Regions from separate parts of the Mycobacterium sp. ITM-2016-00316 genome, predicted to be linked through region 1. Evidence: predicted binding sites of a transcription regulator. Region 1 holds the regulator's gene; each other region holds the start of a gene.

Region 1 (5,716 bases):
GATCATGGTCGACGAATTCATCCGGTTGCACCTGGACCGCAAGCTCACCGTCGAGCAGGCCGCCATGGCCAAGTGGTACAGCACCGAGGCGCAGGTGCGGTTGGTGGATCGCTGCCTGCAACTGCACGGCGGCTACGGTTATATGCGGGAATACCCGATCGCGCGGGCGTTCCTGGACTCGCGGATCCAGACGATCTACGGCGGAACGACGGAGATCATGAAGGAGATCATCGGTCGCGGCCTGGGGGTCTGAGCGCCCCGACACGTTTCGGCGCAGGTCGCGATATCCCACGAGTTCGCCGTCCACTGACGCAAAGTTGACGAACGCGATACTTTCGTGTGGTTTTGCGCTACTTCGGGGAGGACCGAATGACCAGGCAGCGGACCCGGCTGGGCAGGCTTGTCGGCCTGGCGGCGACAGGGCTGGTGAGTGCCGCACTGATCGCGGGCACGGTGCTGCTGGCGCCACCGGTCGCGGCGACACCGGAAGGTGACGCCGACGCGGCGATCACCGCGGCCTGGGAGACCGGCGGCGGTGACGGAGGGCCACTGGGCCCCAAGGACGGTGGGGTCTACCCGGCCGGGGACGGCTTCGGGCAGAACTTCGCGTCGGGCAAGATCTTCTTCACCCCCGACACCGGTGCGCACATCATCACGGGCGCCATCCTGGAGAAGTACGAATCCCTCGGCGGCCCCGCCGACAGTGATCTGGGCTTCCCGACGATCGACGAGGGCCCGGGCCGTGCGGCCAACAGCCGCAACTCCACGTTCAGCGCGCCCGACCAGCCGGTCATCTTCTGGACCCCGGACACCGGTGCCCGGGTCGTCCGCGGGGCCATCAACCAGGCCTGGGATGCCCTCGGTGGTTCGGCCGGCGTGCTCGGAGTGCCCAGCGAAGACGAGACCACCAACGGCGACACCGTCACCCAGAAGTTCACCGGCGGTGAGATCTCCTGGGATCGCAAGACCAAGGCCTTCACCACGGTGCCGCCCGAGCTGGCAGGTCAGCTCGGGGCCATCGAGGTCCCCTCGGACGCCACCTCGTCCATCGCCGCCGCCCGCCGGGCCGCCGGCGGTGCGCTGGGCCCGCTGGGGGCCGAGGAGGGCGCGCAGTACGCGATCGGCGCCGACGGGGTCGGGCAGAACTACGCCGGCGGCAAGATCTTCTACCGCCCGGACACCGGGGCCAATGTGGTCACCGGTCAGGTGCTGGCCAAATACGAGAGTGTCGGCGGACCGACCGGGGACCTCGGGTTCCCCACCGCCAGTGAGGCCGACGGCGGGCTGACACCGCAGAGCCGGGTGGCGACCTTCGCCGCCGCGGACAAGCCGGTGATCTTCTGGACGCCCGATTTCGGTGCGGTGATCGTGCGCGGTGCGATGAACGCGGCCTGGGAGAAGCTCGGTGGGGCGACGGGTGAACTCGGTGCGCCGAAGGGCGATCAAACCGAGAACGGCACCGTCATCAGCCAGCAGTTCAACGGCGGGTCGATCTCGTGGGACAAGGCGACCAACACCTTCAGCACCGAGCCCGCCGGCCTGCAGTCTCAGCTCGCGGGCCTGGAGGTCCCCGGTGCGGACGCGCCGGAGGCGCCGGCCGACGCGCCGGGAGCCACCGGCGGCGGCTCGGGCAGCGGCGACAAGTGGTACTCCTCGCCGTGGTGGTGGCTGCTGGGCCTGATCCCGCTGGTGGGTGTGATCGCGCTGGTCGCCATCGCCGTACTGCGCAACCGGCGCCCCCGCGAGGATGACGAGTTCGGCGACGACCCCTACGAGCGCGGCTACGACGGCGGGTACGAGGACCGCTTCGAGTCCGGCTATCCCAGCCGGCCCGAACCGGCCGTCTACACGCCGCAGAGCCCGTGGGCGTCGGTGCTCCCCGGCGACACCGGCACCGGCAACGATTCCGGCGCCGCCGATGACGAATCCGGTGACGAGGACTACGAGTACGACGAGGAACCCGGCGAGTACGGCTCCGATGAGTACGGCTCCGACGATCACGACGTCGAGGGCGATGAGCTCGAGGAACTGCGTGCGCCGCAGGAGGAGCCGCTGAGTTTCGACCATGATCCGGATGCGGTCGACACCGCGCCCACGCGCATCGAAACTCTTCCCGAGACGTCGGCGGGGCAGTTCGATCCACCGACCATGGTCGTACCCGAGTACGAGCCCGATTTTCCCAGTGGCCGCCACGCCGCGATCCAGGACGAGGAGCCCGAGGACGCCGGCTGGACCTCGATGCGGCTCGCCACCGGTGACCGCTACCGCGCGCCGGAGGGCTATCCGATCAAGGCAGATACCAAGACCGGGCTGTACTGGGCTCCGGGTAGCCCGGGATATCGCGATACCGAGGCCGAGATCTGGTTCGCCAGTGAGGACTTCGCCCGGACGAACGGATTCGTCCGGGCGGACTGAGCGTCCTCAGATCTTGCGGATGACGGTGACGACCTTGCCGAGCACGACCGCGTCGTTACCGTCGATGGGGTCGAACGCCGGGTTGTGCGGCATCAGCCACACCTGACCCCGGGTGCGCTTGAAGGTCTTGACGGTGGCTTCACCATCGATCATCGCCGCGACGATGTCACCGTTGTCGGCGACGTTCTGCTGACGGATGACCACCCAGTCACCGTCGCAGATGGCGGCGTCGATCATGGACTCGCCGACCACCTTCAGCAGGAACAGTGACCCCTCGCCGACCAACTCGCGGGGGAGCGGGAAGACCTCCTCGACAGCCTGTTCGGCCAGGATGGGCCCGCCCGCGGCGATCCTGCCGAGAACCGGGACGAAGGTGGGTTCGGGCAGGGCGTCCGAGCCGGTGACATCGGTGGCCACGACCGGGGTCACCATTTCGTCGGAACCGCGGACATCCACCGCGCGTGGACGGTTCGGGTCCCTGCGCAGGTAGCCCTTGCGTTCCAGGGTGCGCAGCTGATGGGCCACCGACGACGTCGACGTCAGGCCGACGGCATCGCCGATCTCGCGGATGCTGGGTGGATAGCCGCGACTGGTCACGGAGGTGCGGATGACCTCCAGGATGGTGCGCTGACGCTCGGTCAGGCTGGAGCGTGCCTCAGGGGTTTCGGTGCTGTCGCTCATGGCGCCGAATGTAGTCGCCGACGCGCAGATAATCAAACATGTGTTCGAGGCGTGTCGGATCCGCCTGCGCCCCGCGGCACCGCCGTCGACCACAGTGCCCACGCGATCAGCACGGGCTGGAACAGCAGGCGGACGAACCGGCTGGTATCGCTGTTGAGACCGAAACCGTCGGCGTGGTTGACGAATTGCGCGATGTTGCCGGGGAAGATCAGCACGAAGAACGCGGCGAGTAGCCGGCCGACCAGCACACGGTCGCGCCGCAGCAGGGCCAGTCCGACGCCGAGGGTGATCTCGACACCGCCCGAGGCCATCACCACGCCGTCGGCGTCCATCGGCACCCACGTGGGGACCTGGGCCTGGAACTCCTCGCGCGCCCAGAACAGGTGACTGAAACCGGCGAAGATCATGGCGCCCGCAAGGGCCAGCCGCGCGATGGTGCGTGCCCGGGTGGTCGGCGGTGGGGCCGGAAGCTCACTCATCGGCCACCGTCAGGGTGACCTCGATGTTGCCGCGGGTGGCGTTGGAGTACGGGCAGACCCGGTGGGCGGCCTCGGCGAGCTGCTGTGCCGTCGCGTGATCCACGTTCGGCAGGGTGATCTGAGCTCGACGGCCAGGCCGAAGGCGCCGTCGTCGCCGGATCCGAGCACCACCCGGGCGCCGACCGCGGAATCGGAGACGTCGGCCTTCTGCTGGCGCGCGACCAGGCGCAGCGCGGAGTGGAAGCAGGCGGCGTATCCGACGGCGAACAACTGCTCGGGGTTGGTGCCCGCGCCCGAGCCGCCCATTTCCTTCGGGATGCTCAGTGCCACATCGACCTTCCCGTCCGATGTGCGTCCGTGTCCGTCGCGGCCCTCGCCGGTGGCGAGTGCCTCCGCGGTGTAGAGCGTCTTCATGGTCGGTCCTTTCGTGTTGTCACTGCAGGGAATCCAGGTGGTCCACCAGTCCGCGCAGCACGTCGCGCAGCGCCGCGAGGTCACCCTCGGAGGTGTTCGACGACCGCAGCAGCCGTTCGGGTATGCAGGCGGCACGCGCCTGCAATGCTCGCCCGGCGGGCGTCACGGTCACTTCGACGCGACGTTCGTCATCGGCGGCGCGCTGCCGGACCACCAGTCCGCTGTTCTCCAGCCGCTTCAGCAGCGGCGACAGCGTGCCGGAATCGAGGTGCAGGCGATGGCCCAGGTGCCCGACCGAACAGTGCTCTTCCTCCCACAGCACCAGCAGCACGAGGTACTGCGGGTAGGTGATGCCGAGTTCGTCCAGCAGCGGCCGGTAGGCCGCCGTGACCGCCCGCGACGCGGAGTACAGCGCGAAGCACAACTGGTCGTCGAGTCGGGCGGTCTGCACGCTGCAAGCGTATTGCACAATTAAATTGTGCGCAATTGAAATCGGCCCGAATCGCTTGTCGGTGGCCTCGTCTATCGTTTCGCAACAGTTCGATCACATGTTCTATTCATCGAACACATGATCGACTAGCATTCGAACACAGAAGCGAACGCCACCTACTCGGAGAGGCAGTCAGATGACAATTCTCGAAGCTCGGCCGATCACCCGGCACAGTGCCTATGCCCCGGCCCCCGCGGCGCAGCCGTCGACGGCCGCCGAGGTGTGGCCGTTGCCCCGCGATGTCGTGGTGCGCCGCCGCCGCGTGCAGCCGGCGCGTCGTCCGGGGGGTGCGCCACTGGGCCACCGCGGCACCGGCGTGCTGATGTCGCGCGCCTCGCGCCGGCGTCGCCCGATCACCCCCGGCGCCACGGTGCTGCTGGCGCTGCTGGCCGGCGGGATCACGTTGTGGCTCGGGCTGGTTGCACAGTTGGGCGGCCCCATCGAGGAGCCCGTGCAGATGCCCACCCGGCTGTCGGTGGTCTACGTGCAGGACGGTGAAACGCTGCAACACATCGCACACCGGGTGGCACCCGATGTGCCCACGGCCCCGGTGGTCGAGCGCATCCGCGAGCTCAACAAGCTCGAAACCGGCACGGTGCAGGCCGGGCAGACCCTCATCGCACCGATCGGTTGATGCCGCCCCGCTTCACCCAGGTAGGCTCGAAGACATTCGATCTCGTCCACCTGCGGTGCGGCAAAGGAGCGGTGATGCACTGTCCGTTCTGTCGTCACCCGGATTCGCGTGTCGTGGACTCCCGGGAAACCGATGAGGGCCAGGCCATCCGGCGTCGTCGATCCTGCCCGGAATGCGGGCGACGGTTCACCACCGTGGAGACCGCGGTGCTCGCGGTCGTCAAACGCAGCGGTGTCACCGAGCCGTTCAGCAGAGAGAAAGTCATCAAGGGTGTGCGCCGGGCATGTCAGGGCCGGCAGGTCGACGACGATGCGCTCAACCTCCTTGCCCAGCAGGTCGAGGATGCGGTGCGTGCCGCGGGATCACCCGAGATCCCCAGCAACGAAGTGGGTTTGGCCATCCTCGGGCCGCTGCGCGATCTCGATGAGGTCGCCTACCTGAGGTTCGCCTCGGTGTACCGGTCGTTCACCTCGGCCGACGATTTCGAGCGCGAGATCGAAGCGCTGCGCGCGCACCGCGTCTCCACGTCCGGCTGAATCAGTCGAGCCGCACCCCGGTGTCCTCGACGACCCGGCCGGCGATCTTCACCCAACCCGTCGCATC
Region 2 (5,716 bases), 860 kb from region 1:
GCGAACTCCCGTGGTCCGCAGACGATCGACCCCGAGGCGTTGTCGACCGGCGCCCGCGCGGTCGAGGCGGCCGATGCGGTGCGCGATGTCGATGTCGTCATCTTGTCGATACCGCTGAGTCGCATGCCGGCCTTTGCGTCCGTACTTTCTGCAGCGCCGACCGATGCGGTGATCATCGACACCTCGAACTACTACCCGCTGCGGGACGGACACATCGAGGCCCTGGATAACGGCGAAGTCGAGAGCGTGTGGTTGACCGAGCAGATCGGACGACCGATCGTCAAGGCGTGGAACGCCATCGGGTCAGCATCCCTGGCTGATCAAGGTGTTCCCGCGGGAACTCCCGGTCGCATCGCCATCCCGGTCGCCGCCGATGACGCTGCCGCACGCACGCTGGGAATGACGTTGGTCGACCAGACCGGATTCGACGGCTTCGACGCCGGCCCGCTGTCGGAGTCTTGGCGACAGCAACCCGGCGCCCCGTGCTACTGAACGGATCTCACCAGCGAAGAAATGGGTGACGCCCTGGTCACCGCCGAGAAGGATCGGCTGCCCAAGCGCCGCGACATCTCCATTGCCGCCATCGCCGAACGCGTCGGTGACGGCACGACCAACCCTGATTCGGACTACGCCGTCCGACTGACGCGCGCGATCTTCATGTGAGTGTGCGTCCAATACACGAAGCGAAGGTACAGACTATGACGAATAAACCTGGCAGCATTGACTTTCCGTCCAAGGTCGGCGTGTTCTGGAACAGCGAGCCCTGGCCGATCCGCGATGCGCAGAATATGGCCCGCGAGATCGAGGCACTCGGATTCGGGTCGTTGTTCATGCCCGAGGGTGGCGGCAAGGACGCCCTGGTCGAATCCGCAGCCTTCCTCGGTGCCACCGAGCGCCTGGTGGTCGGGACCGGCATCGCCAACATCCACGTCCGGTTGCCCATGATGGCAGAGAGTGGCGCCCGGATCCTCACCGCCCTATACCCGGGACGGTTCGTCCTCGGCCTCGGCGTCAGCCACGCCCCCCTCGTCGAAGGCTCGCTCGGCGGTGCCTACCGCAAGCCGCTGGCGATGATGCGCGCGTATCTGGACGGCATGAACTCGGTGCCGGCTGAACTCGAGCCCGGCGCGCGACCGACACGACTGCTGGCGGCGTTGGGGCCCAAGATGATCGAACTCTCCGGTGAGCGCGCCGACGGCGCACACCCCTATCTCGTGCTGCCCGAACAGACCCGAACCACTCGCGCCATCCTCGGTGCCGACCGTTGGATTGTCACAGAACAAGCCATCGCCATCGGTGGCAGCGCCGAAGACCAGCTGCGGCGCGCCCATAACCACCTCGATCTTTACTCGCGGCTGGACAACTACCGGAACTCCTGGCTGCGACAGGGTTTCGACGAGACCGACCTGGTGGTCGGCGGGTCCGATCGGCTGGCGCGTGCCCTCGTCGGTATAGGAACAGCCGAGGACGCGGCCACCTCGGTCACCGCACATCTGGACGCCGGCGCCGACCACGTCGTCGTGCAGGTTGCCGTCGACGCACCAACCGACGACCCACTGCCCAATCTGCGGGCACTCGCGACCGCATTGGGCTTGTGATGCGCGTCGGAGTCACCTACCAGCAGAACGAACTCGGTGCCATACGCGCCTACGGACAGCGCGTCGAGGAACTGGCGTACAGCCAGGCCTAAGTCGACGCCGTCGCTGGATCAGTGCGGGCCCGGCGTCGCACGGGACCCACAGCCCTGCCAGACGGTCTGCACCAATCGATGAACCGCGGCGTCGTCCAGTGGCGGCATCCCGAACATCAACCGGTAGTAGGGCGGGGACACAAGAGCGTCCACGGCGACCTCGATGTCAACGTCGGCAGGTAACTCCCCGCTGCTGACGGCACCGCGCAGGGTGTCGGCGACGGCTGCGCGACGCGGGGTGATCCACTGGTCACGCAGTGCCCGCTCGATCGCGGGATCGAATCCAGACGCCGCAATGACGTTGCGCAGCAGCGGCCCGACGGACGGATCGGCGAGGATGCCGAATAGAGCACTGACGTGATGGACGACCGCCCCGACCGACGTGCTGCCTGTCGGGCGCGTGATGGATTCGCGCACCGAATCGAGCAGACCCTCCAACACGATTGCCGCCGCCGACGGCCACCACTTGTAGATCGTCGTGCGGCTCACTTCCGCGCGCTTGGCGATGGCCTCGATCGTCGCGGCCGCGGGCCCCCCGGCCAATGCCAACTCCGCGGCGGCTGTGAGGACTGCGTGGCGGGCAGCTTCGCTACGCGGTCGACCCCGTTGAGCGCCGCCACGCGCCGTGTCAGGACCGCAAGCCATTCTCCCAGCCTATTGCAGCGCCCGCTCGGATCCTGCCAACGCGATGACCAGACATACCGCGGCGGCGACTGCCCCGAACCCGAACATCACCGGATAGCTCAGTGATCGCGACAGGAACGCGAGCGCCGCGGGGACCGCAAACCCGAGATAGCTTAAGCAGTAGAACACCGCGGTCAGGCCCGCCAGGTCGTCAGGTCCCGCGATGCGCTGGATCTCCTGAAGACCGGCAAGCAGAGCCATTCCATATCCAGCGCCGAGCACGGCGGCCGCGACGAGCGCCGCCCACATCGTCAGTACCGTGGCAGCCCACCCGGCAAGACCCATACCCACGATGACCAGGCCCAGCGCAGCGACCACACCGCCGGCGCGGCCGGCCGTGACGAGGTTGCGGCCAATGTGCTGAGCCGTGAATCCCACACCCAGAGCGACGACGCACAGCAGAGCAGAGAACGCGATGGGTGCCGCGGCGGCACGTTCTGACATCAACGCAGGAAGTACTGCGTACGCCGAAGCGCCTGCACCGAAGACCCACGGGGCGAGCGGCACGACCACGAACAGGAAACGTCGGTGCGAGGCCCCCTGCACAACAAGGTCGGTCCACCACGGGCGGGCCGAGGTGCTGCGGACACGCGACTCGGGAACACCGAGAAGAACAACCGCTGCGGCCAGCGCCATCACCGCGTTGATCGCGTACGGCAGCACTGTGGGCGCGGGTCCCCATTCGGCGAGCGTGCCCGCAACACCGGCGCCGAGGCCGAAACCCGCTGTCAGACTCATTGCGGCGCGCCGGGCGCCGGCGTTTCCATGCTCCCCCGGAGCGCCTGATAGTTCCTTGATCCAACTGCCGCCGACGGCCATCACAAGACCAAGTGCCAGTCCGCTGAACACCCGACCCACACCGAGCACCACAGCGGATTCCGCACCGCCCGCCAAGATCAGCGAACCCACCGCGGCGAGTACCGGTGCAGGAAGCATCAGCGGGCGACGCCCGAAGCGATCCGACAGCGGGCCACCCACGAGCAGGCCGGGCACGATTCCGAGGACATACGCGAAAAGCAGTAGATCGACGGTGACCGCGGAGAAGCCGCCTTGGGCGCGGTACATCACCAGTAGCGGAGTGAATTCGTTACCGCCCCATGCGATCGCGAACGTCGCCGACGCGACGGCCAGCCACTGCCGGGCGCCGCCTGAGCCGACACGGTCGGCTGAGGTCTCCTTGGCGGGCGCGGTCATCACACGGCCCGGCATTTACTGAACATGATGTCCACTATATAGGGGGCGCCCTTGGAGCGCGACACCGGTGGCGTTGACGTGAAACATATTCTGCCCCTTTGGTTTCACCAGTCACGCGGCAGCCGGAATTGTCGGTGGTAGCACGTATGTTCGATATATGACATCGGACCTGGCCGCTGCGGTCAGCGCCTACACCGCGAGTGTGGACGCGCTGCTGACCGCCGACGTCGATGCCTGCTCACACCGGGACCTGCTCACCGCGTTCGCCGACGTCGAGACCACCACGCAACGAGTCCCGATGCTCCAGTACGCGATCCTGGCCCGTCTGCAACGCGAAGCCACTCCCGCCGAGTTGGGCGCGACCTCCTGGACGAAACTGCTCACACTGCGCACCCGGATGAGCAAGGGCCGCGCCCACAAACTCCTCACCCGCGCCGCCCAACTGGCACCGCGGCGAACACTGCAGGGCCAAGACATGGCGCCCGAGTGGGAACACACCGCCGCCGCGCTGTCGCGCGGCGCTTTCGGCGAGGAACATCTTGAGGTGATCCGCAAGTTCTTCAACGCATTGCCCGCCACCGTCGACCCGATCACCCGCTCCCACGCCGAGCAGTCGCTGGTCACGGCCGCCGCCGACCTGGACCCGCACTCGTTGACCGTCCTGGCGATCCACCTGCTGGCCCTGCTGCACCCCGACGGCGAGGAACCTGCCGACGCCGCCGCACGCAAAGCCGGCCTGCACCTGGGCTCTCAACAACCCGACGGCCTGAGCTACCTATCGGGGTGGGTCACCCCGAAATTGCGCGCCATGATCGAACCCATCCTTGCCAAATTCTCCGAACGCGGCCGCCACCCCGCACCCGAACCCGGGCCCACAGAAGCGCAACCGCCACTGTTTGACGAACCCGAGCCGGAACCGCACCCCGAACTCGAACAGCCTGCCAGTGAGGACAATCCGTCTCCTCCGCACCACGAGGACCCGCGCCCGCCGCTGTTGGATGCCCAGTGGCGCAGCAAGGCCCACTACCTTCACGACGCCGTCGAAGCCGCCTTCGACCTGCTGCTGCGCTCCCAGACCCTGGGCCGACTCAACGGACTACCCACCACCGTGGTGATCACCACGACCCTGCAAGAACTCCACGCCGGCGCCGGATACGCCGTCACCGGCGGCGGGTCCGTGCTCCCCATGCGCGATCTGATCGCGATGGCCGCCGCCGGGGCTTACCACTACCTCGCCGTCTTCGACGGCCACACCTCCATGGCCCTGCACCTCGGCCGCGCCCAACGCTGCGCCACCGGAGCCCAGAAACTCGCACTGTTCGGCCGTGAACGCGGCTGCACCTGCCCCGGCTGCGACGCCGCGTTCTACGACACCCAGGCCCACCACGGCCACAAAGACTGGAAACACGGCGGACAGACCAACATCGACGACCTCACACTGGCCTGCGGCCCCGCAAACCAGATGATCGAAGACACCGGCTGGAGCACCCGACGCCGCCCCGACGGCCGCTTCGAATGGATCGACCCCACCACTGGCCGAGCCCATCTCAACAACCTGCATCACCCCGAACGCCTCCTCGCACCCCGAGAAGACGACCCGCCTCCCTAGAACAAAGCGCCCAACCCGCGCAACGCGCGCGGTACAGCTCCGGATCATCTATCCGGGTGCTTGCCATCGTTTCCGGACCGCGGCTATGGCCCGCACGGCAATTCGATGGGGTTGACCGTTCGCCAGGTCGATGATCGAGTCCGCGACCGCCCAGGACATCTTGCCGTCGCTCATCGAGACCATTTGCGCAACACTCTGGTATGCGGCCATGCCGACGAACATCGCGACCTCGCGGTCATTGGTGGCCGTCTTCCTGGCCTGCCGGGCGACGACGCGGTTGAGCAGCCGCCCGATTCGTGACGCGGCGAGTTCCTGCAGGGTTGACTGACGTGTGAAGTGCGGATGCGAGGGTGGGGGGACCTCAGCCGCCGGCACGGGCGGGGGCGCGGGCACCAATTGGGTTCCCACGGCGGGAAGGTCGGAGTAACCGACGATGCCTGGCCGCGCAGCCACGACGGCCGGAATGGCGTTGACGACCGGCATGGCCGTGATGACCGAGCCGATGCCGACCATCTCGTCCATGGTCATCGAGCCGAATT
Region 3 (5,716 bases), 2.3 Mb from region 1:
CGCGGGCGGCGGGCTGGACTCGCTGGCGGTCGGGATGGCGGTGGCCGCGGCGGTGCTGGCCGCACCTCTGGTGAGCGGCCAACTGCTCGAGGACGCGGCCGTGTTCGCCGAGCCACGCACCTGGCTGTTAGGTCTCGGTGTCGGCGTGCTGTCCACCGCGGTGCCATATGCGCTCGATCAGGTGGTGCTCACCCGGGTGGGCCGAGCACGGTTCGCGCTGCTGCTGGCGTTGCTACCGGCCACCGCGGCCGTGGTCGGCGCCCTGCTGCTGCACCAGATTCCGGCGGCGGCCGAGGTGGCGGGCATTGCGCTGGTGATGGCTGCTCTGGTGATCAGCGCGGGTGGGCAGGACGCGGTAACGGGGCCGGTCGGCGGCTAGTGTCACCCGTCGCCCGCACACCTAAAAGGGCGGTGGGTTCGCTTCGTAGTGGGCGCGGTTGAGCCCACGTTCATGGGCTATTCGGTATGCCCGGTTCTGCGCCCGGGTGCGTTTTCGCTTGGGAGCGGCGAATACTCGGTGCGTGCCGGGAGGTGGGGCCGGTGGCAACACGAGGGCTGCGGTCGGCTGCGCGATCTGCGGGAAGAACAGCGTCCCGCCTGGTGTGGTGGTGTACATACGGCCGTTGGGGGCGGTGATCGTGATCGTGCCATCGGCGTGCTGCTGGTCGTTCCAGCCACCCGGTCCGGAGTGAAACGTCTTGATTAGGTGATGAATCCGGCAATACAGCTTCGTGTTCGACGGATGTGTCGGGCCGTAGGGCCACGGGGTCGTATGGTCGATATCGCAGCGCGTGACCGGGACATTGCACCCGGGCCAGCGGCAGGTCAGATCCCGGCAGCCGATGAACTCGGTGAGCGCGCGGGACGGTTGGTAGCCGCGCTCGGCCCCCAGATCGGCTACCTCAGGTACGGGCCGGATCGTGGCGCGCGGTCTCATCTCGCGGACCTTTTCGGCGGGGACCGGTCCATAGCCGGGCAGTAGCGCGGGGTGGTCCGAGCTGCCCTCGACAGTGTCCCGGTCGCCGTGCAGATGGAGGACGATGTGCCCGTGGGGAGCCTCGTTGCCGGCAGCCGGGCATTCCTGCTTCCCGCACAAACACGGCAAGCTGGTCGCGCCCAGGGCGAGGGGCTCGACAGCATCGGCGCGGCGTTCGGCGGTCGTGCGTGGATCATCCGGGCACACCGTGCGGACCAGGTCATCGAGGCGCTGATCGAGCACCGCACCGGCGGTGGCATCGAGGCGGCCGTAGATCTCGACCAGCCCGTCACCGCACGGCTCCACCGTGATGCTGCGGGCACGCCGGGATTCCCGGGCCCGGCGCACCGCATCGGGATCGACGTCGATGACCATCCAATCGACGAGTTCGGAGACGCGGTCATCGGAGAGCCCGTTCCACGAGGGCGCCGCCTTGGCGAGCAGGGCGTCGATGACGGACATGATGTCGGGGTCGGTGATCAGCCCGGTGCGGTGCAGGATGATCCGCAGCACCCGTAGATCCACCACACCGGTGGCGAAGACCTCAGCGAAGCGGGGCAGGTGGGCGAGCAGGGTGCGGCCCTGGGTGATCATGGTGCAAGCGCGGCCGCGGCTGAGCCCGAGTTCGGCGCCGAGTTCGGCGGCGACCAGCTCCCAGTCATCGACGATCAGGTCCTCGAACGCATTGCCCAGCTCCGCCATCCGGGCGACCGCGAAGGTGCCCGCGGCCAGTATCTTCGCGGCCACCGCGGTGCGTTCGGCGCGCAGCTGCTCGCGTGCGGCGTCCAGTGCCGTCACCGCCTCCGTCGCCGCCTTCATACTTCGAACATACATTCGGTCACCGACAAGTCCTGACACGCGTTCGCCTGACGCCCAGAACCGCCCCCAGCAGGTCGGACATTCCTAAATAGTACTGAGCGCCAACTTCCAGTACTCTCTGGATGGTACTGTTCGATCGATCTGAGTACCGTTTTCCGAGAGGTGACTGCCGTGCCCGTCGACCGCCTGCTCCCGTCCGACGAGGCGAAAGAACTCATCGCGCTCACCCGCGATATCGCCGACAAGCTGCTCGACCCCATCGTCGACGCCCACGAGAAGGCCGAAACCTATCCCGACGGGGTGTTCGCGCAACTCGGTGCGGCCGGGCTGCTGAGCCTGCCCCAGCCCGAGGAGTGGGGCGGCGGAGGCCAGCCCTTCGAGGTGTACCTGCAGGTGCTCGAGGAGATCGCGGCGCGGTGGGCGGCCGTCGCGGTCGCGGTCAGCGTGCACAGCCTGTCCTCGCATCCGCTGCTGGCCTTCGGCACCGATGAGCAGAGGCGGCGCTGGCTGCCGGGGATGCTCGCCGGTGATCAGATCGGCGCGTACAGCCTCTCGGAACCACAGGCCGGTTCCGATGCGGCGGCGCTGCGGTGCGCGGCCGTCCCCGATGGCGACGGCTATGTGCTGAACGGATCGAAATCCTGGATCACCCACGGGGGCGTCGCGGACTTCTACACACTGTTCGCACGCACCGGTGAAGGCTCCAAGGGAATCAGTTGCTTCCTGGTACCCGGCGACCTGGACGGTCTGACCTTCGGCAAGCCCGAGGAGAAGATGGGCCTGCACGCAGTGCCCACCACCGCAGCGTTCTACGACAATGCCCGCATCGACGCCGACCGGCTGATCGGCGTTGAGGGACAAGGCCTTTCGATCGCCTTCTCCGCCCTGGACTCGGGACGACTGGGCATCGCGGCGGTCGCCGTCGGCATCGCCCAGGCCGCCCTCGACGACGCGACCCGCTACGCCAATGAGCGAACCACGTTCGGCCGCAAGATCATCGATCATCAGGGGCTGGGATTCCTGCTGGCCGATATGGCGGCCGCGGTGATCAGCGCCCGCGCGACGTACCTGGATGCGGCCCGCCGACGGGACCTGGGGCTGCCGTATTCGGCGCAGGCCAGCGTCGCGAAACTGGTCGCCACCGACGCCGCCATGAAAGTCACCACCGATGCTGTCCAGGTGCTCGGCGGAGTCGGCTACACCCGTGACTTCCGCGCCGAGCGGTACATGCGGGAAGCCAAGATCACGCAGATTTTCGAGGGCACCAATCAGATTCAACGCTTGGTCATCGCCCGCGGACTCACCCTCTGACGAATTCGCCGATCGCCGAGAGGAACTCATCGGGCTTCTCCACCATTGGACTATGCCCCGCACCGGCGATGATGCGCGGGGTCAGACCCGCCGCGGAGTACCGCGTGACATTGGGGTCCGTCGGCGTGAGCGCGTCAGTCTCACCCCAGACGACCAGCACCGGCTTGCCCAGATCGGTCAGCATGTCCGCGACCGAAGGGGGCGCGCCACTCTTGGAATCGCAGACACCCCGGTAGGTGAGCCGTTCCAATGACCGGTATGCGAACTGCGGCACCGGATAGTCCGCGGCAAAGCCGGTTTGCAACGAGCCCTCGGTGATCGCCGGCACCCGACGGAACTGATCCATCGCGGGACCGATCACCGGCCAGCACACCATCTTTCCCAGCAGCGGCATGGACACCAGATCGCCGGCGGCGGGCGTATCCGAGACCACCACCCGCTCCACCATGTCGGGATGGGTGCCCGCCAACACCGATGCGACGGTTCCGCCCATCGAATGCCCGATCAGCACCGCCTGCCTGATACCCAAGGCCGACAACGCATTCCGCACCGCGCGTGCCTGCCCGGCGGCCTGAAAATGTTTCGGCTCGCTCGGCGCCTCCGAACCGCCGTGCCCGACGAGATCGATGGCAACGACCCGCCGGTCATGCGCCAACCGCGGCGCCACCGCCTCCCACCACTCGATGGAGGCCGAGTATCCGTGCAGCAGCACGATGGCGCGCTCACCGGGCGGCCCGTACTCGCGGACGTTGAGGTCAGGGCCGTCGAGCTCCAGCACATGCCCACCGGCGAACGATTCGGCGGCGCGCGTCGCACCGGTCACCACACATGCGTTCACCAGCGCCGCGACCACGACTGCGGCGACGGCCACGAGGGCGATCCGGAGTTTCATCCGTGGAACGCTACTGTCACCCTACTTTCCGGCGCGAGGGAATTACTCCGGCGGTGAGGTCACCGTGATGACGGTGCCGCGACTGGACATCGAGTCGATGTCCAGCGCACCGCCCACCGCCTCGAAACGCGCCAGCAGCGAGCCCAGCCCGATATGGCCCTCCTCCAGACGCGTCGCGATGACGGCGGGGTCGAATCCGGGGCCGTCATCGGAGACCACCAGCACGACCCGGTCACCAACCCGCCGCAGTGTGACCGCGACCTCCGTGGCGCGAGCGTGCTTGTGGATATTGGCCAGCAGTTCACGAGCGGCCCGGTGTAGCAGTGTCTGGGATTCCGGCTTGCCGACGTCCTCCAGGTCGGCCGACACTGTGTACGCTCCGCGGGATTCGAACTGGCGCAGCAGTTCCCGGATGGCCGCGGCGAGGCCCAGTTGTGCGAGTACCTGCGGGTGCAGCTCGGTGACGGTCGAACGCAGCAGGGCGGCGGTGTCCTGCAGCGCGTCATACACCATGTCGAGGGCAGGGTCGGGGTGGGTGTCGCGGAGCAGGTCGACCTCCATCCGCGCCGCCAGCAGCGTCTGCAGCGGTCCGTCATGCAGGGTTTCGGCGACCTCCCTGTTCTGCCGCTCGTCGGCCTGCATCGCCTCGGCGACCAGTTGGCGGCGCACCTCCAGCAGGGTCCGCACCCGCGCGGCCCGCAGGGACAGCACCAGGCACAGCGCAGTGGTGGCGACCGCCAGCCACAACAGGAACCCGAAATGCGTGTAGACCATGTCCGGCAGGCCGATTCGGTCATCACGTTTGGAGTAGACGATCCACACCGACAGATAGGCGCCGGCGGTGACCGTGCCGATGATCGCCGTCAGCAATGGCCGGTCCTGGAACGCCACCGAGATGGGCAGCAGGAAGAACACCGGCAGCAGCGCGGCAGTGGCGCCACCCGAGACCACGCACAACACCACGATCAGCAGCACGTCGACACCGGTCGACGCCCAGTCCGCCCAGCGCGGCAGCGGTCCGTTGAGCACGGCCAGCAGCCACACCACCGCAGCGATGGCGTAGCCGCCGAGGACCGCGGCATACAGCCCGGGCAGCCAGTGGTCGACCTCCCAGATCCACACCAGCACGGCAATCAGTGCGATCAACGGCAGCCGCAGAACCGCCGACACCCGAACGGGTTCGGCCGCGAAGAACTCCACCAGGCGTGACACGTCAGTCGAGCAGCTTGCGGCGCATCGCCTCGGCCACCGCAGCCCCCCGATCGCCGACACCGAGCTTCTCGTAGAGCCGTTGCACATGGGTCTTGACCGTCGACGGCGCCAGATAGAGTTCCTTGGCCATCGCCGGAATCGTCAGCCCGCGCGCGATCATCGCGAGCACTTCGGCTTCCCGTGCCGACAGTGTGGGGACATCGGGCTCATGGCGGCGGCGGATCTCGCCGGCCAACGACGCCGCCAGCGCGGGAGCGATGACGTCACGGCCCCGCGCGCACGCCAGCACGGCATCGACCAGTTCGCTGCGTGTCGACTCCTTGGACAGGAACCCCGCGGCACCATCCTGCAACGCCTTGTAGACGATGGCCGACTCGTCATGGGCCGAGATGAGCAGCACCCGGGTCGGCAGATCATCGCGGGTCACCGCGGCGGCCACCTCGGAGCCGTCCATGCCGGGCATCCGGTAGTCCAGCAGCGCGACCGCCGGTCGGTGGGTGCGGATC
Region 4 (5,716 bases), 2.3 Mb from region 1:
CGCGCGGCGACCAGGATTTCCTGGCTCGATTCCAAGCACTCGTTCTCGTTCGGCGGCCACTACGAGCCGGACAACACCCACCACGGGCTGCTGCTGGTCAACAACGACGATCGAGTGGCCCCGGGTACCGGTTTCGATACTCACCCGCACCGCGATATGGAGATCCTGACCTGGGTGATGCAGGGCTCACTGGTCCATCAGGACTCCACCGGCAACAACGGTGTCATCTATCCGGGCCTGGCCCAACGCATGTCGGCCGGGCGCGGCATCCTGCACTCGGAGAAGAACGATTCCTGGACCCTGACCGGACGCGAGACACACAGTGAGCCCGTGCATTTCGTGCAGATGTGGGTCGTCCCGGACGAGTCCGGCCGCGACCCCGGTTACCAGCAGCTGGAGATCGATGACGAATTGCTGAGCGGCCGACTGGTCACGATCGCCTCCGGGATGCCCGAGCACCGCGACCAGTCGGCGATCACCATCGGCAACAAGTACGCCGCCCTTCATGGTGCGCGGCTGCAGGCCGGTGAATCGGTGCACCTGCCCCAGGCGCCCTACTTGCATCTGTTCGTACCGCGCGGGGCGGTGAGCCTGGAAGGCGCCGGCGAACTGCTCGAGGGCGATGCCGCGCGCCTGACGGCCACCGGCGGACAGCGGGTCACCGCCACCGAGCCATCCGAGATCCTGCTCTGGGAGATGCATGCCGGTCTGGGCCGATAGCCGAAGAATCGTCGGCGGCCTGGCCGGCGCAGCGATGCTGGTCGCCTGCTCGACCAGCACGCCGGGCGGGCCGCCCTCCGCCGGCAGCCCGAGCAGCGCACCGCCGGGCACGTCAAGCGCACCGACCGCAGCGGGCCTGACCGAAGTGACGGTGGCCGTGCCCGACGGTATGGGCGAGGCCCCGTTCGACGAGCCCCGCCGCGCGCTGGTCCCGGCGGGATGGTCGTTGGAGGTATGGGCCAGAACATCCAAGCCGCGGCTGGCCGCGTGGGCACCCGATGGAGCGATGCTGGTCTCGGTTCCCAGTGCGGGACAGGTGCTCTCGATGCGCGCGGGGCAGACCGAGGTTCTCCTGGACGGTCTCAACCAGCCGCATGGGCTCACCTTCGCCGGCGATTCCCTCTACATCGCCGAGAGCGACCGGGTCGACGTTTACGCCTACCGTGATGGCGCCGCCACCGACCGCCGCACCGTGGCCGACGGCCTGCCCGATGCCCGCAGCCCCGAGCTGCGGGGCGCCTACTCGCACGCCCTGAAGAGCGTCGCCGTCGGCGCCGACGGCGACGTGTACTTCTCCATCGGGTCCACCGGCAACATCTCCGAGGAAGACCGCACGGCGACCCCGCCGCGCGCGACCATCATGCGTGTCCCCGCCGACGGCGGTGCGATGGAGCCGTTCGCGACCGGGGTCCGCAACGGCACGGGCCTGGCCATCGCACCCGACGGTGCAGTGTGGACGGCAGTGAACAATCGCGACAATGTGGCGGACCCGAGGACGGGTGCGGTCGATCCCGGCTACGTCGACGACCATCCGCCCGAATCGGTCGCCCGGCTGACGCCCGGACGCGAACTCGGCTGGCCCTATTGCAACCCCGACGGCGGCTCGGCCGATCTCGAGCTGATCCGCGACGTCCAGACCAATGCCGACGGCGAGGCCATGGACTGCGCTGCGCTGCCCCGAGTGGAGCAGAGCCTGGGCGCCCACTCGGCGCCGCTGGGGATGAGCTTCACCGACGGCCGCCTTCCTGCGCCCTACGCCAGCGGCGCACTGATCGGCGTGCACGGATCATGGAATCGACAGAACCCGCAGGAGCCCGAGGTGTCGTTCTTCGAGTGGCGTGACGGCGTTCTCGGCGATCAGCAGACCCTGGTCGGCGGATTTCAGGCGCCCGACGGAAGTCGTTGGGGCAGACCGGTTGCCGCCGTGACCGGTCCCGACGGCGCGGTGTACGTCACCGACGACTACGCCGATGCGGTGTACCGGCTTGCGCCGCCGGGATAGCCCCGCGCAGGGCGCTAGCGGACCGTCGTGCCTTTACGGCCGGTGACCCCGACATAGATCGCGATCAGCACGACGGCCACCACGACACCGGCCAGGAACGGGATGACGGCCCAGCCTCCGTTTTCGTTCGCGTAGCCGAGTTGGAATGTCAGCCAACTACCCACCACCGAGCCGACGGCACCCAGCAGGATTGTCATGATCACGCCAATGCTTTGTTTGCCGGGCATGATCAACCGCGCCAACACGCCGACGATCAGACCGACGAATAGTGCGCTGATGATGGTTCCGATCATTGCTGCTCCTCAGATTGGCCAGTGGTTTTGCCTGGACTCGGCTGTATTACCCGATTCCGCTGGGCTTCAAGCCGATAACCCGATGCTCAACTGTGACGATGTTGTGACGCAAGTTGACAGTGTTGCTGGTGTGATTGATTGTGTTCGCTGTCCACACCACTGCAGGCTCTGTTTTCTGAAGGGATCGCCGTGCCGACCGTTGTCGCCCGTCTCCGGCGCCTCGCCGCCGGTATCGCGACGCTGACGGTCACCGCGGCGCTGTCGACGACCACGGGCGCACCGATCGCGGCTGCCGCCGACGGCCGGACATTGCTGGCGACCGCCATCGCCAACACCCGCGGCTCCTACCTGGTGTACAACTTCGGCGGCGGCAATCCGACACCGATGCTCAACGCGGCAGGCAACTGGTACGAGGGCGGCGGCGGTGGCCACCTGATGATCATCAAATCCGCCTCGCAGCGGCTGGCACCGAGGCTGCTGGTGGACACCCACAACGGCTATCAGTCCCGGTGCGAACGCACCCCGGGCGCCCGCACCGGGGACGGACTGGTGCAGGCCTCGGAGATCTACACCCCGATCGCCGCGTGGCAGGCGTTGGGGCAGCCCACCATTGCCATCAATGCCAACTTCTTCGACATCCGCGGCCAGCAGCGCGGATCCTGGAAGACGACCGGCTGCAGCTCACCGCTGGGCCCCTACGTCGACAACACCCGCGGGCTGGGCCGAGTGAACGTGCCGCTCACCGGAACCGTGGCCTACGCCGGTAAACAGGGTCTGTCCGGGGGTGACGAGGTCTGGACCCCGCTGTCCACCATGATTCTGCCGGTCGCGGGGGCACCGTTCGTGGTGACGCCGCGCTCAGGCGACGACTTCGATGCGGCCGGCCCGGTGATCTCCGATCTGATGAACAAGGGCACCCGTTTCGTCGCGGTCAGCGGTCTCGGGTTGCTCGCCCCGGGCGACACCGGACAGATGAACGATCCGGGCCCTTCAGCGGCGCGCACCGCATTGGCCTATGCCCGCGACCGCGACGAGATGTACGTGTTCCAGGGCGGCAGCTACACACCCGATCAGATACAGGACCTGTTCCGCGGCTTGGGAAGTGACACCGCTCTGCTGCTCGACGGCGGCGGATCCTCGGCAATCGTGCTGCGTCGCGACACCGGCGGCATGTGGGCGGGTGCGGGCGTACCCAAGGGGTCGTGCGACACGTTGCAGGTGCTCTGCGATTCGCGGGAACGCGCGCTACCCAGCTGGTTGGCCTTCAACTAGACACTCGAACCGGCCTACTCGGCACGAATAGTGTGGTGCAGGAACGGTTCCGGCCCGATTCGACAAGACCGAGAATGTCGAGACCGTCACCAAGACCGCACGAACTGTCGCCCGTGTCCCCAAAATTTCCCTTGCGCGGGGCCTTGATTCGGCGTAGCATCGAACACAAGTTCGAATGCGACGTTGCTCCCATCACCACCCGGTGAGCACAGACCGCGACTCCGGTCGCCGCGAGGTTCGATGGCCCCTTTCGGGCTGTGCGGACCGTTGTGACTGATCGTGCCCGTTGGGGCACCTTCTGTGAAAGTCGGTATCCACATGGACGCCACTGATCTCGACATGTTCATTGATGCGTTGATTGATGACCTCACCCCGGTACCTGCAGCCGAGGATGACGCTGATCGCACGCTGTTTCAGCTGCTGGACTGTCCGCGAAGGGTGATCGATGAGCAGCCGTTGTTGGCGGTGTTGGCGGCGGCGGTGACCTTGCGCAATCTGTTCGATCATGTGATCGCTCAGGCGGTTGCGGCCGCGGAGCGGGCCGGGATCCCGGCGCGTAGACACCTGCGCACGGGGGTCGATCTGCTGACCAGTCTGGGTGTGGCGCCGGGTGCGGCGTACCGGGCGGCGCGGGTGGGCCGGGCGGCGCACACCTTGCCGGCGTTGACGCAGTTGCAGCGGCTCGGTGGGGTCGGTATCGAGTTCGCCGACGCGGTCGGCAAGGGCCTCGCGCATGTGTCCGGCAGGGTCGCGTTGTCTGATGAGGACCGGGCCGCGGTCGTGACGACGCTGATGATCGAGACCACCCCGTCGGGTGTCGATAAGAAGGCCCGCGAGATCGCCATCGCAAGAACCGCCGCCACTCCGCTCGACGACGGGGCGGTGCCGGTCGCCGAAAACACCGACCTCAACGACATGACCCTGACGCAGACCGACGACGGGCGGGTCGCGGCCAGCTTGGATCTCGACGCGCTCACGGCAGAGGAACTGCTCACCGCACTGGATCCGTTGTGCCGGCCGATACCGCTGCCGGACGGGTCCCCGGACCCACGCCCGACCGGGCGGCGCCGCGCCGACGCGTTCGGGCAGATCATGCGCACCTACCTGTCGAGTTCCCTGCGCCCGATGAGCGGGGGCGTGCTCCCGCACGTCACCCTCACCCGCCCCGCCGCAGCACCAGGCGTGGACATTCTCGGGTTCGGCGGTCCCGTCAGTACCCGCACCGCGGACCTCATCATGTGCGACAGCACCCTGACCTCGGTGACGGTCGACGGTGCGGGCGCCCCACTGGACGTCGGGCGCGCCGAACGATTGTTCACACCCGCCATCCGCAAAGGGTTGGCGGTCCGCGACCGTGGATGCGCGCACCCGGGCTGCGGACGACCCGTGTCCTGGTGCGACGCCCACCACATCCAACCCTGGAGCAGCGGAGGCCACACCAGCATCGACAACGGCGTGCTGCTGTGCCGACTGCACCACACCGCGATCCACCACGGCGGCTGGCAGGTCTACCTCGGCCCCGACCGCCACCCCTGGTTCATCCCACCCCACCGCCCCGGCCAACCGAAACCGGAACACCTACGCTCACACGCACGACGCACCATGACCGACCTACCCACCGCCGCATAACCAAACCCGCACGGCACCTTGACAACTACACAGAGAACACCGTCCACGCGGCGGGTCCGGCGGGAGATCGCGCCGCCGGACCGGTCGCGAGGCACTACGGCTGAGCGTAAGACGCTGCGCTACTGCACGTTCCGCAGAACACGGCCCCACGACGCCGAGAATGCCCTACGTGACAGGCGACTAGGTACAACTAGGCGGCTTCCTTATCCGCCTTCTTGGTGTCCGACTTCTTGGTCTCGGACTTCTTGGTCTCGGACTTCTTGGTTTCGGACGTCTTGGTCTCCGGCGCCTCGGACGTCTTCGCGTCCGCGTCGGTATCCCCCGCGGTCGACGTGGTCGCCGGCTTCTTCTTCTTGGGGGTGAACGCATTGGTGATGTCACGCACCAGGTTCTCCAACGGGTTCTTCTTGACCGTCGGCTTCTTCACCACCGGAGCCTCGGCCTCAGCGTCGGGGTTGGCCTCGGTGTCGGGAACGGCCTCGGCTTCGGGTTCGAGCTCGGCCTCGGGTTCGGGTTCGGC

Evidence for each region. Region 1 encodes LexA, which represses DNA repair genes until DNA is damaged. Its sites were predicted from a motif close to CGAACANNTGTTCG; they were not measured.
Region 2: the regulator LexA is predicted to act here: its motif matches at 3,708-3,721, upstream of C6A86_RS07520 (HNH endonuclease signature motif containing protein).
Region 3: the regulator LexA is predicted to act here: its motif matches at 1,800-1,813, upstream of C6A86_RS00440 (DUF222 domain-containing protein).
Region 4: the regulator LexA is predicted to act here: its motif matches at 3,728-3,741, upstream of C6A86_RS00660 (HNH endonuclease signature motif containing protein).

Annotation. Positions count from the first base shown of each region.
Region 1 covers NZ_CP134398.1:2,420,103-2,425,818, forward strand. The annotation lists gene C6A86_RS11610 (acyl-CoA dehydrogenase family protein) at 1-253, shown strand, start outside; gene C6A86_RS11615 (hypothetical protein) at 370-2,415, shown strand; gene lexA (transcriptional repressor LexA) at 2,422-3,096, opposite strand; gene C6A86_RS11625 (hypothetical protein) at 3,129-3,575, opposite strand; partial or broken gene C6A86_RS11630 (organic hydroperoxide resistance protein) at 3,568-3,989, opposite strand; gene C6A86_RS11635 (MarR family winged helix-turn-helix transcriptional regulator) at 4,009-4,440, opposite strand; gene C6A86_RS11640 (LysM peptidoglycan-binding domain-containing protein) at 4,616-5,113, shown strand; gene nrdR (transcriptional regulator NrdR) at 5,188-5,649, shown strand; gene C6A86_RS11650 (PhzF family phenazine biosynthesis protein) at 5,651-5,716, opposite strand, start outside.
Region 2 covers NZ_CP134398.1:1,565,047-1,570,762, reverse strand. The annotation lists gene C6A86_RS07545 (NADPH-dependent F420 reductase) at 1-492, shown strand, start outside; gene C6A86_RS07540 (hypothetical protein) at 514-663, shown strand; gene C6A86_RS07535 (TIGR03620 family F420-dependent LLM class oxidoreductase) at 699-1,598, shown strand; gene C6A86_RS07530 (TetR/AcrR family transcriptional regulator) at 1,709-2,233, opposite strand; gene C6A86_RS07525 (MFS transporter) at 2,345-3,568, opposite strand; gene C6A86_RS07520 (HNH endonuclease signature motif containing protein) at 3,726-5,177, shown strand; gene C6A86_RS07515 (dihydrodipicolinate reductase) at 5,226-5,716, opposite strand, start outside.
Region 3 covers NZ_CP134398.1:88,151-93,866, reverse strand. The annotation lists gene C6A86_RS00445 (DMT family transporter) at 1-379, shown strand, start outside; gene C6A86_RS00440 (DUF222 domain-containing protein) at 401-1,795, opposite strand; gene C6A86_RS00435 (acyl-CoA dehydrogenase family protein) at 1,967-3,106, shown strand; gene C6A86_RS00430 (alpha/beta fold hydrolase) at 3,096-3,998, opposite strand; gene C6A86_RS00425 (sensor histidine kinase) at 4,041-5,210, opposite strand; gene C6A86_RS00420 (response regulator transcription factor) at 5,212-5,716, opposite strand, start outside.
Region 4 covers NZ_CP134398.1:137,941-143,656, reverse strand. The annotation lists gene C6A86_RS00680 (pirin-like bicupin family protein) at 1-720, shown strand, start outside; gene C6A86_RS00675 (gluconolaconase) at 701-2,002, shown strand; gene C6A86_RS00670 (GlsB/YeaQ/YmgE family stress response membrane protein) at 2,017-2,295, opposite strand; gene C6A86_RS00665 (phosphodiester glycosidase family protein) at 2,485-3,567, shown strand; gene C6A86_RS00660 (HNH endonuclease signature motif containing protein) at 3,886-5,196, shown strand; gene C6A86_RS00655 (hypothetical protein) at 5,387-5,716, opposite strand, start outside.